One region of the Yersinia sp. SCPM-O-B-9106 (C-191) genome, then DNA from elsewhere that is predicted to be linked to it. Evidence: predicted binding sites of a transcription regulator. Region 1 holds the regulator's gene; the other holds the start of a gene.

Region 1 (8,427 bases):
ACACAAGAACTCATAGCTATCCAACTCATCAATACCAATGCGGGTTTTCACCGTTACCGGAATAGAAACCACATCACGCATTGCTTTAATGCAATCAGCGACCAGATTGGCCTCCGCCATCAGGCAAGCCCCAAAACGGCCATTTTGCACCCGATCAGAGGGGCAACCGACATTAAGATTTATTTCATTATACCCACGAAGCTCTGCCTGTTTGGCACAATGCGCTAAGGCCTGCGGATCACTGCCACCCAGCTGTAATGCCACGGGATGGTCTTGCTCACTATAAGCCAGATAATCCCCTTTGCCGTGGATAATGGCACCGGTGGTCACCATTTCGGTGTACAACAAAGTCTGTTTAGTTAACAAGCGATGGAAATAACGGCAATGGCGATCTGTCCAGTCGAGCATCGGCGCGACGGAAAAACGTTGCAGGGGATAACTTGGCTTTTCGGCCTGAGTGCTGGAAAAAGTCTGAGCTTCGTGCATTTACTGTGGTTTCATCGGTTATGACTGCATCAATTGCCCATTGATATTACTTATTGAGCAAACTAAACAATGGGAAGGAATCAGGGATTATAACATAGAACTTTACGATGACTGCCTGAGTGATAGTTGTAGCGCAAAGAGTGAAAATTTGCCGCTAACTGCTGCGACTTGCCAAAATTTTGACACTCCGTGGCTCCTCGTTTTTTCATCTATCGGCGATTATCAGTAAATATGATAAAATCGATACTATTCGAATGCTGCGGGATGTATATGATGAACCCTATCAATCAGGAAAAGCTGCTTGCCCAGGCGGAGAGCCTGTGCCAACAACGTAACGTCCGGCTGACACCGCAACGTCTTGAAGTATTACGATTAATGGCACAGCAGCCCGGTGCAATCAGCGCTTATGACCTGTTAGATCTGCTGCGTATTTCTGAGCCGCAAGCAAAACCACCCACAGTTTATCGCGCTTTGGATTTCTTGTTGGAACAAGGGTTTATTCACCGCGTAGAATCAGCGAACAGCTATGTGTTGTGTCATCATTTTGAAGAACCAACTCATACTTCTGCGCTTTTCATCTGCGATCGCTGCAAGATTGTGACAGAACGCACCACAGTCGGCATCGAAGAAGCCTTGGCGCTGTTAGCAAAACAGTCGGGTTTTACCCTACGTCATAGTGTGGTTGAGGCTCATGGTTTATGTGCGGAATGTGGAGAAGTTGAAGCCTGTGAAAGTCATGAACATTGTGACCACGACCATTCTATTGTGACGAAAAAGAAATAACCTTCTGGTGATAAAATCAAACTGTCGCTAGAAAGGCGGCAGTTTCGAAGGGAACCCACTTATAAAAAATTTACCGCCTATATCCAATATAATGGATGCGGTTCATCATATATAGAATAGGTGGGAAATAATAAAATATAAGTAAGACACTTCCTTGTGTCCATATCGATATAAATACAGGAGTAGCAGAACATCCTCATTAAAAAAATCATCACTCTACGATGCAATAGAAATTAACACTCTACTAATAGAATGTGCCATTTAATAAAATGCATTCTGAAAAATGAGAGCCACGATAGATTTATATCAATATCAGTTTAAATCCATTTAACGCTGTTACCAGCGATATTTACTGTGGTCTTCCCAGGCTTTAACTTCTTTCTCGGCTTGCTCTTTCTGATAGCCGTATTTCTCCTGGATTTTACCCACCAACTGGTCACGCTTACCTTCAATGACGGTCAGGTCATCATCAGTCAGCTTGCCCCAATTCTCTTTAACTTTACCTTTAAACTGCTTCCAGTTACCGTCGACTTGATCTTTATTCATAATATCTCCGTTACCTTAAGATTCGTCAGTTTATTTAATTCAACACGGTAAGTATATTTACTCCCTAAAAACAAATTTAATTTAAATGAGTTATTCACAGTCATAATTTAAATTAAATATTGTTGCTTCGCTTACCGTATGAATAACTATAGCAAAGGATACTGACAATCAAAGTAAGATTAATATTAATCACTGTCACCATGGCAATAAACAGGAAATAAAAACTCGTAATTTTCAGTTAAAACAGCAATTAATAAGTTATTATCAGAATATTCTCAAACTAGATTGAGTTAAGTATTAGAGGAATTAAATGCTTTATATACCCTTCCATTGAAGGGTATATAAATAAACGTTAAAATCAGATCCAGTCGCCATTGCGGATGACACCAACAGCCAAACCTTCAATAGTGAAACTTTGCTCACGCAGATCGACAACAATCGGCTGAAACTCACTATTTTCTGGGAGAAGTTGTACGATATTACCTTGTTTTTTCAAACGTTTTACCGTCACTTCATCATCAATTCGCGCAACAACCACTTGCCCATTACGCACATCTTGAGTCTTATGTACCGCCAATAAGTCACCGTCCAGAATACCGATATCTCTCATCGACATCCCATTAACCCGCAGCAAAAAATCTGCACTCGGCTTAAACATGGAAGGATCAACTTTGTAATGCCCTTCGATATGTTGTTGGGCTAACAGCGGCTCACCTGCGGCAACCCGACCAATCAGTGGCAGGCCATCTTCTTCTTCCATCAATAAACGGATACCACGGGAAGCGCCGGAGACAATCTCAATAACGCCCTTACGGGCCAGTGCTTTTAAATGCTCTTCAGCGGCGTTAGGAGAGCGAAACCCCAGACGCTGCGCAATTTCGGCACGGGTCGGTGGCATACCTGTTTGCGCTAGGTGGTCGCGCACCAGGTCATAAACCTCTTGCTGTCTGGTAGTAAGTGCTTTCATTCCGCCCCCTGTTTGTTTATACAGTCTTGCTGTGAGTATATACAGGTAAGCAGGTATTGGGAACCAAAGAGTGAATAAAAACAGGGATTAATCACTGTTTACATCAACAGCATTGATTAACCAGCATGTTGCCAAAGCACAGTTATCCATATAAATAGCGCCAACAAGATGGCCAGAGACACGGCGGCAGAGCCCATATCTTTAGCCCGGCCTGATAGTTCGTGGAATTCACTGCCGATGCGGTCCACCACGGCTTCGATGGCACTATTAATGATTTCGATAATAATCACTAAAACAACACTGCCAATCAATAAAATCCGTGTGATTGCATCTACATCCAGCCAGAAGGCCAGTATGATAGCGAGTATGGCGGCCACCATTTCTTGCCGAAATGCGGCTTCATTTTTCCAAGCTGCGGTTAAGCCTTTAACAGAATAACCCGCTGCTTTATAGATTCGGATTAACCCTGTTGATTGGTTCGCCATATTTTATTGCCTTTATCTTAAGTTAATGATGATTTTTGCCGTTTTCTGTTGTCTCATCACCACAGATCTCAAAACCACTTTCTGGTATCCTTGCGACGAATTGCTAACAAGAGGCTTCATGTAGTTATGTCAGGTTGGCGTAAAATATATTATAAGTTGTTGAATTTACCACTTAAACTGTTGGTAAAAAGCAAGGTTATTCCGGCAGATCCTGTGACTGAGTTAGGGTTAGACCCGTCTCGTCCTATTCTGTACGTTTTACCTTACAATTCTAAGGCTGATTTGCTGACTTTGCGAGCGCAATGTCAGGCGCAGGATCTGCCCGACCCATTGATTCCATTGGAAATCGATGGCGTGAGCCTTCCCAGCCATGTCTTTATCGATAACGGCCCGCGGGTGTTTCGCTATTACGCCCCGAAACAGGAGTCGGTCAAGCTATTCCACGATTATCTGGATCTGCATCGCAATAATCCGGAGCTGGATATCCAAATGCTGCCGGTCTCGGTGATGTTTGGCCGCTCTCCGGGGCGTGAAGGCCATGGTACGCCACATCTGCGCGTGCTAAACGGCGTGCAGAAATTCTTTGCTGTATTGTGGCTGGGCCGCGATAGTTTTGTGCGCTTTTCGACCACGGTATCACTGCGTCGAATGGCCAGTGAGCATGGTACCGATAAAACCATCGCCCATAAATTGGCACGCGTAGCGCGAATGCATTTCTCGCGTCAGCGGTTAGCTGCGGTTGGCCCGAGCCTACCGGCCCGTCAGGATTTGTTCAAAAAACTGTTAACGTCCAAAGCAATTGAAAAAGCAGTCGCCGATGAAGCGCGAACCAAAAAAATCTCTCACGAGAAAGCGCAACAAAACGCCATTACGCTAATGGAAGAAATAGCCGCCGACTTCTCTTATGAAGCTGTGCGTCTGTCCGACCGAGTCTTGAGCTGGACGTGGAACCGTTTGTATCAGGGCATCAATGTCCACAATGCAGAGCGCGTGCGGCAATTGGCACAAGATGGCCATGAAATCGTCTATGTGCCTTGCCATCGCAGCCATATGGACTATCTGCTGCTCTCCTATGTGCTTTATCATCAAGGGCTGGTGCCGCCGCATATTGCTGCCGGTATTAACTTGAATTTCTGGCCAGCTGGCCCGATTTTCCGCCGTCTGGGCGCGTTCTTTATTCGCCGCACCTTTAAAGGCAATAAACTCTATTCAACTGTGTTTCGTGAATATCTGGGCGAATTATTCACCCGTGGTTATTCAGTGGAATACTTTGTTGAAGGTGGGCGCTCACGGACTGGCCGCCTGCTGGAGCCTAAAACCGGCACACTGTCGATGACAATACAGGCCATGTTGCGTGGCGGTTCGCGCCCAATCACCTTAGTGCCGATTTATATCGGCTACGAACATGTGATGGAAGTGGGGACTTACGCCAAAGAATTACGTGGCGCGACCAAAGAGAAAGAGAGCCTGTTGCAGATGCTGCGGGGCTTGCGCAAGCTGCGTAATCTCGGCCAGGGCTATGTCAACTTTGGTGAGCCAATCCCGTTGACCACCTATCTGAACACCAATGTGCCGCAGTGGCGTGATGCTATCGACCCTATCGAAGCACAGCGCCCAAGCTGGCTGACACCGGCAGTGAATGATTTGGCTGGCCAGATTATGGTTCGGATTAACAATGCGGCGGCGGCTAATGCCATGAACTTATGTTCGACGGCATTGTTAGCCTCACGTCAGCGCTCACTCACTCGCGAGCAACTGCTCGAGCAACTCGATTGCTACTTGCAACTGATGCGCAATGTGCCTTATGCAAAAGATGTCACCGTGCCGGATAAGACGCCGGAAGAGTTACTTAATCACGCCTTGAATATGAATAAGTTTGAGGTGGAAAAAGACAATATTGGTGACATTATCATCCTGCCACGGGAACAAGCCGTGCTGATGACCTACTATCGCAATAACATCCAGCATTTGCTGATATTGCCATCGCTCATTGCCAGTATGGTTATGTATCAACGGCGTATCACTCGTGCCGAGTTATTGCGGCAAATCAGCATGATCTACCCGATGCTGAAAGCTGAATTATTCCTGCATTACAGTAAAGAACAATTACCACAGACACTGGACACGCTGATTGATGAACTGGCGCGTCAGCAGTTGATTTGCGACAAAGGGAATGAATTGGTGCTGAATCCGGCCCGTATTCGTCCGCTGCAATTACTGGCCGCCGGGGTGCGCGAAACCCTGCAACGCTATGCGATTACCCTTTCGTTACTCAGTGCGAACCCAAGCATCAATCGGGGCGCGTTGGAGAAAGAGAGCCGCATTATGGCGCAGCGCTTGTCTGTTCTGCATGGGATTAACGCACCGGAATTCTTCGATAAGGCCGTGTTCTCCACCCTGGTGGGCACATTGCGCGAAGAGGGTTATATCAGTGATAGCGGTGATGCAATTCAAGAACATACGCTGGAAGTTTACAATATGCTGAGTGCATTGATGACACCGGAAGTGAAGCTGACGATTGAAAGTGTCAGTATGCCGGCTGAAACCAATAATCTACTGCCAGAGCCTGAGGCAGAGGATAAAGAAGATAACTAATTCTTCCTCGCCGCGCTAAGCAAAAACAACAATGGCCAGATTCATCATCTGGCCATTTTTTTGGCTGTTTTCTAGCTGTGTATTTAGGGCAAATAGCTGATAAAAATCCCTAAAAATAGCACCAACCCCACGTAATTATTATTCAAAAACGCGCGGAAACAGGGGTCACGTTCACGCCCAGCAATCATCTTCTGTTGGTGGACAAATAATGCGCCGGCCAGCAGGATGGCCCAATAAAATGCGCCCCCCAAATGCATCAGCCAGCCAATCGCCACCATTAAAACTAATGTCGCCAGTTGCAGCAAACCAATAATCAGTTTGTCATGCTGACCAAATAAAATGGCGGTCGACTTAACACCAATCTTCAGGTCATCGTCACGATCGACCATCGCATATTGAGTGTCATAAGCGACCGTCCAGCAGATATTTGCTAACAATAACAACCAGCAAACCAGTGGTAAACTTTCACTCACAGCGGCAAAACCCATCGGAATTGACCACCCAAAAGCCGCCCCCAGCACCACCTGCGGTAAGTGTGTCACCCGCTTCATGAAAGGGTAAATCCAGGCTAATGCCAGTGCCGCCAGTGACAGCCATATGGTCATGTTATTGAGCGTGAGTACCAACCCAAATGAGAGCAACACCAAGATAATAAACAGGATTTTGCTTTCTTTCTCACTGATGAGGCCGCTGGGTAACGGCCGCGATGCGGTGCGTTTCACAAAGCCATCAATATTGCGGTCAGCATAATCATTGACGACACAACCGGCGGCGCGCATGAAAAAGACACCCAAGACAAAAACAATCAATATATTGGTGCTGGGAATACCTTTCCCTGCCAACCATAATGCCCACAGTGTCGGCCACAGCAGTAATAATGAGCCAATGGGTTTATCGATCCGCATCAAACGGCAATAAGCCCGCCATTTGCTCTGAACATGACTTCCCTTCAATTTCTCACTCTCCAAAATCTCACCACCCCTTAAATCAAATACAGCGGCGAAGCCGGTAAAAAAACTTCAGTCAGTAACAGGGGCTTACCTGACAGGCGCAGTAATGAACGGCGCGCCCAAAGCTCATTCTGCCGCCCTACTTGAATATAATCTCGGGTTAAATTATTACCACCAAATAAATAGCGCCCCAGAGGTAATGTCCCTAAATCCACCAGCGCCCGATCTGGGCCAGACAGTGTTTCCTCGGGAATAACCGTGCGGCCCAATAGCCAAGGGACATTATCGCCACATAAGACAATCTCGCGCAGCCAATAACGCTCACTTGCTGGCAAATGTTCGGCATCTTCCCCTAGCTCATGGCGCGTAATAAAGCATTCCTGTCGCGGTTCGACATGAACTCGCTGACAATGTTGCTCAAAACGCCGGGTCATCGACCCCAACTCCATTAGCCAGTCAGCGACATCGGCAGGAAGATTGGGTTGCTCAATGGCACACCATTGGATTGGTTTTAAAATTGATGCATCGCCGGTAGACATACGGCCCGCTCCTACTGAGGATAGAGCGCCCATCCCCGCTAATTCATAAATAGAAAACCATTGTAGCGCAGATTGCCTCTCCAGCGACATCAGGTTACTTTTTTATTATGCGCAATAAAAGTCATTTTAATTTATTTTTTAGTATATTTTTCAATATGTTCAAGGATATATTCAACCCTTATTGTGACTCCCCAAGGTTGATTGTCGTCATCGAGCTCCCTGGGTGAATAATATCCATCATGGGCTTTATCGAAATCGATTGGGTAAAAAGTGTTAGTCTTTTTATCATATAAAACATTATTAAAATTCAAGTCATCATGGATAATATTGTAATAGCCTAAATCGTCCATCATGCTTAAAAACCGTTCCTTGGCATTGGGTGGGAAAACGTTAGATGTAATCTCTGCCAGCGTTTTACCTGGCACCCGGTACATTCTGATATAGTGTTGATTTTCCTGAATAATAAACTCAGAAGAGCCTTCTCCGTAGTAGCGATTAAAAAATTCAACTTCTTTCATGTGGACTTCGGTTAACAGTACACTCTCTTGTGTAGAGAGCTTTTTTAATACAAAACCGGGGTTATTGGCATCAAGGAAAACGTCTCCAGAGCTTCCGTGGCCAATCTTTTTACCTAATTTAATTTCGGGGTTAAATTTAGCCCCAGAAAGTGTTGATGAAGATGACCCGCCTCCCGGTAATCGGCCCTGTTTAATAAATTCAGGGCCTTGTTTTAAAACAACGCCCAAGTCTTTGCCGGTGGCCAAATCAACTTCCCAATAGGCTCCGCTTCCGCCCTGCCTAACCCAAGCTTCGCGCCCACCACTGGAGACCGACAGGTCTTTAAGTCGCACCCATTGGACTTCAATCGGCGTTCCATATGGGTTTTGTATCGTTTGACGGCTCAGTTCAGGGAGTGTGGGAACTGGCTCAGCAATACTCTCTACTTTTATGCCCGGCGGGGGATTTTCTATCATCTTCACCCCCCGCTCCATTCCTTTGAGTAAGCTAGCCTCCATCATCATAGCCGTCATACCTGCCGCCATACCCTCCTTATCATTGCGGTAGCGCGGGCTTTC
Region 2 (8,427 bases), 1.2 Mb from region 1:
AAATTAAACCCGATAACAGACAGCAAGCAACAAGCAGTTTTTTCATTATTCTAAGTACCTTATAAAATTCATTGCGCCCTAATCGGGCCACCACAAAGGCGAATTCAGTGAGCGAGTTATATTGTCACTCTATGTGCCGTTTAAGTCTATGACTGGTAAGCTGAATGCATACCATAAACCTGACCACTTTAGCTGAAGTATTTCCGTTTCGTTAGCATATTAATCTGATAAATCTGAGGTTTACGCTTCTTTGCATAAGGGCCGCAAAGCGGCCCTGTCTATGTTAACTGCCTCAAAACAAGATATTACTCGTGTGGAGGCGGAGCCAAGACTTCACGATTCCCGTTATGGCCGGGCGTACTGACAATCTGCTGGGCTTCCATCTGCTCAATAATCCGTGCCGCACGGTTATAGCCGATACGGAATTGGCGCTGTACCCCGGAGATAGACGCACGGCGCTTCTCCAGGACAAAGTTCACCGCTTGGTCAAACAGTGGGTCCAATTCCTCGTCGCTATCCAAGCCAAGGCTACCGCCTTCACCATCCTCACTACCACTGAGAATGCTCTCAATGTATTGAGGACGACCACGAGCTTTCCAATCATTAACCACCGCGTGCACTTCCTGATCGCGGACAAAAGCGCCGTGAACACGTACCGGAATTGAGGAATTAGGTGCCATATACAGCATATCCCCCATCCCCAGTAGCGATTCTGCACCACCTTGATCAAGGATAGTTCGCGAATCTATCTTGCTGGAAACCGTAAATGCGATGCGGGTCGGAATGTTGGCTTTAATGAGGCCTGTAATCACATCCACAGACGGGCGCTGAGTTGCCAAGACTAAATGAATCCCAGCAGCTCGGGCTTTTTGCGCCAAACGCGCAATTAGCTCTTCAACTTTCTTGCCCACTGTCATCATCAGGTCAGCAAATTCATCCACCATCACCACGATATAAGGCAATTTCACCAACATTGGCGGTGAAATATCCATACTATCAGAGGGTTTCCAGAATGGATCGGGGATTGGACGCCCCATCGCTTCAGCTTGAGCCACTCGCTCGTTATATCCAGCAAGGTTACGCACACCCAATGCAGACATCAGCTTATAGCGCCGTTCCATTTCGCCGACACACCACCGCAATGCATTCGCCGCATCTTTCATATCAGTAACCACTTCGGTTAACAGATGAGGGATCCCCTCATACACTGACAGCTCCAGCATTTTCGGGTCAATCATGATAAAGCGCACATCTTCTGGCGTGGCTTTATACAAGATGCTGAGGATCATGGCGTTAACGCCCACCGATTTACCGGAACCGGTGGTACCAGCCACCAGTAAATGAGGCATTTTAGCCAGATCGGCTACCACCGGTTGCCCAGCAATATCCTTACCCAACACAATAGCTAATGGCGACGGATTATCTCGGAATTTGGCACAATCGAGGACTTCGCGTAAATAAACGGTCTGACGATGTTTATTGGGTAGTTCAAGCCCGACATAAGGCTTGCCTGGGATCACTTCCACCACACGCACGGCAATAGCCGAAAGAGATCGAGCCAAATCGCGAGAAAGATTAGAAATGCGCGAAGCTTTGACACCTGGTGCTAAATCAAGCTCAAAGCGGGTAATGACCGGCCCCGGAGATATACCCACGACCTCTGCTTTCACCCGATAATCACCTAACCGCGCTTCGACTAAACGCGCCATTTGCTCCAGAGCAAACATATCAACCGGTTCCTCCTCCGCTGGCGGAGAAGAAAGAAGATCCAACGTCGGCAATGGTGTTGTCGGTTTGACCAAAGGCTGATCATTGCGCATCAAGAAGGGATGAATCAAACTGTCCATCGCCGGAGTTGGCTGCACTGGTGAAACTGGCGGTACTGCTGTCGGAGTTGGTTGCACCGGTGCTGATTGGCCAGAATACACTTGATGAGATTGATTGACTCCTGACGGCTGATAGGCCGAAACCTGTTCAGTATGCTCTGGTACAGAAGTACCTTTCACTGTTGCTGGCTGCGCGGCGTCGTCAACATACGGAGACAGCGTAAACAGAGGCTCACGTGGGCTTTCATCGACCAGATCTGCAACCGGTGAGAATGTAAAGGCACTACGGGTATCTACGGGTTGCGTTTCCTCAACAAAAGCATGTTTATATTCGCTAGCGTCAAGATTTTCATCGTCCGGAGAACCATAACGATGTTGCTGTTGCGCTGCAAAGGCTTGTCGTAATGCCGCCTCTTGCAAAGCCTGTTCATCTTCTGGCTCTGCCGCAGAGAAAGTATTCTCCCCCGCATCGGCTGATTGACCGTAACGCTCTGATTGTTGGTCAGCAAAAGCTTGACGCAAGATTGCCTGCTGTAATGCATCATCATCTTCAGAGGCAACCTCCGCTGTAAATAACGTTTCAGCAACTTGAGGAGCTTGTGCTTCTTGCTCTCGCTGTTCCTGCTCCGCCATACGCTGAGACGGTAATTTGATACCGTAGGAAGCGAGTTCACGCCGTGTCGGGATCCGAACAGGATTAGGCCTTGGTAACTCAGGCCCTATGCCCTGTTTAACCTGTAAACTGCTATCACTGGTAGCGGTAAATGCGGGCATAAACGTGGCGGCAGCCGCACTTGCCGCGACTACTCCTATCGTAGACGCAGGGCGACTTGGCGACCCCATCGGGGCCAGACCATCAATATCTGTGCCCATTCCAGGGTTCATATAAGGTGTACTTTCTACCTGATCGCTATGGCGCTGCGCCGCTGAAAAATCAAAGGGAGAATGGCTAGCGGGTGTTGCTGGTTTGTCCCATGAACCCAGTTGAGGCTCAGGCCTTTCAACCGGTGGCGCAACACGTGTTGGCGCAGGAGACGTCGCTTCTTGTGGAATTTCAAAAGAATAGAGCGGCGGCGTTGCGGCCATATTATCAACCATCGGCGCTGTACTGTGGCTGATAACGGGTTCGGACGGAGGACCCGCAGGAGATAACACTGACGGCTCATCATTATCTGTTGCACGTAATGTACTCAATAATGGGTCATCGCCATCTTTGGTTTCAGCAACTGCTGCACTAGCCAATGTTGCCCCATCCAATATCGAGCTAACAGGTGCATCTGTTACGGATGGTGCCGAGAACAATACATCGTCATCCGCATGGGCGGAGTTTGCCGCCAGCGCTGTAGCCGCTGTTACACCCGCAACAGATTTATTCGGCGTAACGCCTTTGTCTTGCTCAGCAGTCATCGCCCCATCAACTTGGTAATCGTCATCTTCATCGTCATAATGTTCTTCACGACGTGAACGATTAGTCATAAATGTCAACGATCCTAAGACTACTCCACCAATTTTTTCAGCAATAACCAACCATGACCACCCCGTAAAGAGTGTCAGGCCAACAGCCCAGATACAGAGCAATGTCAGGGTTGCCCCCACACCGTTGAACCATGGCAACATGGCATTACTGAATAGACTGCCGATCACCCCGCCAGACGCGAAATAGTAAAGATCGTCAATATTTAATGCAGCCAAGCCACATGAGGTTAAAATCAGGGCTAATGTGCCTATCAACCGCAATGAGAGTGCAAAGTAATCGACATGCTCACTGGCATCACGCTGGCGAAATGCAGCCCAGCACAACATCACCATAATGGCGGGAATTGCATAAGCCAAGACGCCGAAAGTGAAGAACAATGTATCGGCCATCCAGGCGCCAACACTGCCACCAAGATTATGGATCGGCTCATGCCATGAAGTTTGCGACCAACTCGGGTCTGAAGGGTTGAAACTGAGCAGCGCGGCCATTAGGAAGGCTGCCAAAATCGTTACCACAATCAAAACAGCCTCAAGCAAACGGCGCCCATTGCTGAGTTTTTTCAAAGTAACTTCTTTATCTTCTGTATATTCCTGGCTCAAGAAAGGCTCTCCAGGTTCCTGTTAACTAGTATGAGTAGCAACGCCGAGAACCCTCCCGGCGTTGAAACTGTATGAATAAACAGGAGTGTAACCAAATTACTCAGGTTTTGCACCTGCCTGTTTACCGCGTTTTAATAACAAGGCGGTTACTCTGCTTCACTTCTTCCATGACAACATAAGTGCGGGTGTCGTTGACTCCCGGTAGGCGAAGCAAGGTCTCACCGAGTAATGTACGGTAAGCAGACATGTCAGGTACACGAGTTTTCAACAAATAGTCGAAATCACCGGAAACCAGGTGACACTCTTGAATTTCCTCAAGATTTTTTACAGCGGCATTAAATTGCTCAAACACATCCGGAGCGCCACGATTCAGAGTAATCTCAACGATAACCAGCAGTGATGCATCCAAATACTGTGGATTAAGCAGTGCAGTATAGCCATGAATGAAGCCCTGACGCTCTAAGCGGCGAACCCGTTCCAGACATGGTGTTGGTGACAACCCTACTCGTTTTGAAAGCTCAACGTTAGAGATACGCCCATCCTTTTGTAATTCATTCAGGATGTTACGATCTATACGATCAAGCTCTTTCCCCGGGCGTTTTTTGTTATCTATCATCTTATAATCTCTCTTAATTTCCTTGAGTCTGCGACATGCTCTCATTAACTATGAATTTTGAGCTTGCTACAGACACGACCCGCAGCCTGTTTTATGCAAATATATCAACACGTTGTTATCTCACACCCTGTCTGTCTAACTGTATGCGAGGTACTCGATGATTATTAGCGTTGAGGAAGAGATAGCGCATCACGAACAACAACAGAAACTCCCCCCTGCAGTTATCCGAGAACATACTCCACATGCCATCCAGCATTAATCGAAAACATTCCAGGGTTTTCGCTTGGTATCACTGACACCAAATCTGAAATTATGGCGCGCAGATAATTTCTTCTTCCTATGATGTTTTCGCAAATGCACAGCCGATTGTCAAAGTAAAAGAAGTTAAATCAGTACAACATGCCATAATTAAAAATCAAGAACGCTTATCTTCGCTATTTTTTCATCCTAAATTTGCTATAAAATGATGCAAAATAACGTGTCAAAAATTGTTGATATTTCTTTAACCATCGCCCTGCAAGCCACATTCTTTATGGGGTCAAAGATTTTTAAGACTGTTCTACTTGCAACGTAGAAAGGAATTTCTATCTCTTTTGCACTCTGCTCGACTTCGTTTTGCCCCTAACTGCTGGTTCTTGATACATTTAGTTCGTTAAATAGGCATTACCTATCAAACAAATCGCTAACAACATTTTTGTCTGCTTTTTTTAATGCTCGAACTTCCCTACAATCGTTAACATTGTCCGCCATTGTGGGAAAGAGGTATTCATGAGCACCGCAAAACATAGCAAATTGATTATTTTGGGTTCTGGTCCTGCGGGTTATACCGCAGCAGTTTATGCGGCACGTGCCAACCTGAGTCCTGTATTGATTACCGGAATGGAAAAAGGCGGTCAATTGACCACCACCACCGATGTCGAAAACTGGCCGGGTGATCCAGAAGGCCTCACCGGCCCGGCGCTGATGGAACGGATGCATGCACATGCAGAAAAATTCCAAACAGAAATTCTGTTCGACCACATCAATAAAGTCGACTTACAGAACCGCCCATTCCGCCTGTTTGGTGATGGTGCTGAATACACTTGCGATGCACTGATCATCGCAACTGGCGCATCTGCACGTTATCTCGGGATGGAATCAGAAGAAGCATTCAAGGGCAAAGGGGTTTCCGCCTGTGCAACTTGTGATGGTTTCTTCTATCGTAACCAAAAAGTTGCCGTGGTCGGCGGTGGCAATACTGCCGTTGAAGAAGCGCTGTATCTGGCAAATATTGCCGAGGAAGTTCACCTGATTCACCGCAGGGATAGCTTCCGCTCAGAAAAAATCCTGATCGACCGTCTGATGGAAAAAGTGAAGAACGGCAATATTGTGCTCCATACTGATCGCACTTTGGATGAAGTGCTGGGGGACAATATGGGCGTCACTGGCGTACGTCTGAAGTCCACCAAAAACAGCGAAACTGAAGAGTTAGCGGTAGCCGGTGTATTCATTGCTATTGGTCATAGCCCTAACACCGCCATTTTTGGTGATCAATTAGCACTGGAAAATGGTTATATTAAAGTGCAGTCCGGTATTCAGGGCAATGCAACACAAACCTCAATTCCTGGTGTGTTTGCTGCGGGTGATGTTATGGATCATATCTATCGCCAGGCAATCACCTCCGCTGGCACCGGCTGTATGGCCGCGCTGGATGCAGAACGCTATCTGGATGGATTAGTTAACGACAAATAATCCACATTGATATTGATATCAAAACTTCACCTAATACCGACGGGCAGCTAACAGATACGTGAGCCGCCCGTTTTTAATTTCTGTTGGCCCTTTATTTGGTATATCGGCATGTCAATGAAAAACAGCAAATTATAGATATCGACTAATGCGGCGACTATCACAAGCATTATGGTTTCCCCTCATGGCTTGACGAGGTAATATTGCCCCTCGCTGGTTTGCCATCTTCAAAGGTGACAAATATTTTTTGAAGCTTTCCCGTACCTTGCGCAGAAAATTACCCGATGAATAAAACACGACAGTATGAGTTGATTCGTTGGCTGAAAAAACAAAGCGCCCCCGCGCAACGTTGGCTCCGCCTGTCTATGCTACTTGGCCTCTTCAGTGGGTTACTGATTATTGCTCAAGCTTGGTTATTGGCCACCTTGTTGCAAGCGCTGATCATTGACAAAATCCCGCGCGCGGAATTAATCACTGATTTTGGTTTGCTGGCTGGAACTTTCGCCGTACGCGCCGTGATCAGTTGGTTGCGTGAGCGAGTAGGGTTTATTTGCGGCATGAAGGTACGTCAACAGATTCGCAAAATAGTGTTGGATCGATTAGAGCAACTCGGCCCTGCTTGGGTAAAAGGCAAACCCGCCGGAAGTTGGGCAACGATTATTTTGGAACAAATTGAAGATATGCAGGATTACTATTCTCGCTATTTGCCGCAGATGTACTTAGCTGTCTTTATTCCAGTGCTGATTTTGATTGCTGCCTTCCCGATCAACTGGGCAGCAGGTTTAATTTTATTTGTCACTGCACCATTGATCCCTTTGTTTATGGTGTTGGTCGGAATGGGCGCGGCCGATGCTAACCGGCGTAATTTTGTCGCACTCGCTCGTCTGAGTGGTAACTTCCTCGACCGTTTGCGTGGTCTGGACACTTTACGTTTATTTAACCGCGCCAAAGCAGAAACAGACCAAATTCGTGAATCCTCAGAAGATTTCCGTCGCCGCACCATGGAAGTACTGCGTATGGCTTTCCTCTCCTCCGCTGTGTTGGAATTTTTCGCGGCAATATCCATTGCAGTCGTTGCTGTCTATTTTGGTTTTTCCTATTTAGGTGAATTGAATTTTGGCAGCTACGGCCTGGGTGTCACCCTATTTTCTGGTTTTCTGGTTTTGATTTTGGCACCTGAATTCTTTCAGCCGCTGCGGGACTTAGGTACGTTTTACCATGCCAAGGCGCAAGCTGTTGGTGCTGCTGAGTCATTGGTAACATTTTTAAGTAGCGAAAGTGAAACTATTGGCCGTGGCGATAAAGTTTTGGATGGCACTGATGCCATCACTCTGGAAGCTAACGCGCTAGAAATCCTATCCCCCACAGGTACTCGCTTGGCTGGGCCACTGACATTTTCTCTCTCTGCGGGCAAACGAGTTGCTATTGTTGGTTTAAGCGGGGCGGGTAAAAGTTCCTTGCTTAATTTGCTATTAGGCTTTTTACCTTATCGCGGCTCATTAAAAGTCAACAACATAGAATTGCGCGAACTGGATCCGCAGGCTTGGCGAAACCAGTTAAGCTGGGTCGGCCAAAATCCGCACTTACCGGAACAGACACTGGTCGCCAATATTTTGCTGGGCCAACCTAATGCTGACAATAACCAACTACAACTGGCTATTGAGCGCGCATATATCAATGAATTCCTTAATGACCTACCACAAGGATTAGATACTGAAGTCGGTGACCATTCGGCGCGTCTTTCTGTTGGGCAAGCCCAGCGCGTTGCTGTTGCCAGAGCATTGCTCAACCCGTGCCGACTTTTGCTACTAGACGAACCTACTGCCAGTTTGGATGCTCATAGTGAACAGTTGGTCATGAAAGCGCTGGAGGAAGCCTCCCGTAAGCAGACCACATTGCTGGTCACCCATCAGTTGGAAGATACGCTGGGGTATGATCAAATCTGGGTGATGGATAATGGCCTATTAATTCAGCAAGGTGATTATTCCAGCCTGAGTCAATCAGCCGGTTCATTTGCCAACCTGCTGTCCCATCGCAGTGAGGAGCTTTAATCATGCGAGTGCTTCTCCCCTTTTTGGCCTTGTATCGCCGTCATTGGTTCCTGATTTGTCTGGGTATTGTGTTGGCCATCATCACATTACTGGCCAGTATCGGGTTACTGACATTATCAGGCTGGTTCCT

What was found. Region 1 encodes LexA, which represses DNA repair genes until DNA is damaged. Its sites were predicted from a motif close to TNCTGTATGTACATACAGNA; they were not measured.
Region 2: a site for LexA is predicted at 3,968-3,987, ahead of OP863_RS12645 (DNA translocase FtsK 4TM domain-containing protein). Genes of this name have one in related genera too.

What each region holds. Positions count from the first base shown of each region.
Region 1 is NZ_CP110791.1:3,984,981-3,993,407, forward strand. It holds gene dusA (tRNA dihydrouridine(20/20a) synthase DusA) at 1-486, opposite strand, end outside; gene zur (zinc uptake transcriptional repressor Zur) at 760-1,269, shown strand; gene OP863_RS18020 (CsbD family protein) at 1,606-1,815, opposite strand; gene lexA (transcriptional repressor LexA) at 2,174-2,782, opposite strand; gene OP863_RS18030 (diacylglycerol kinase) at 2,899-3,267, opposite strand; gene plsB (glycerol-3-phosphate 1-O-acyltransferase PlsB) at 3,394-5,862, shown strand; gene ubiA (4-hydroxybenzoate octaprenyltransferase) at 5,946-6,815, opposite strand; gene ubiC (chorismate lyase) at 6,845-7,351, opposite strand; gene OP863_RS18050 (serine/threonine-protein kinase) at 7,483-8,427, opposite strand, start outside.
Region 2 is NZ_CP110791.1:2,740,645-2,749,071, forward strand. It holds gene lolA (outer membrane lipoprotein chaperone LolA) at 1-46, opposite strand, end outside; gene OP863_RS12645 (DNA translocase FtsK 4TM domain-containing protein) at 306-3,902, opposite strand; gene lrp (leucine-responsive transcriptional regulator Lrp) at 4,024-4,518, opposite strand; gene trxB (thioredoxin-disulfide reductase) at 5,287-6,249, shown strand; gene cydD (heme ABC transporter permease/ATP-binding protein CydD) at 6,531-8,297, shown strand; gene cydC (heme ABC transporter ATP-binding protein/permease CydC) at 8,300-8,427, shown strand, end outside.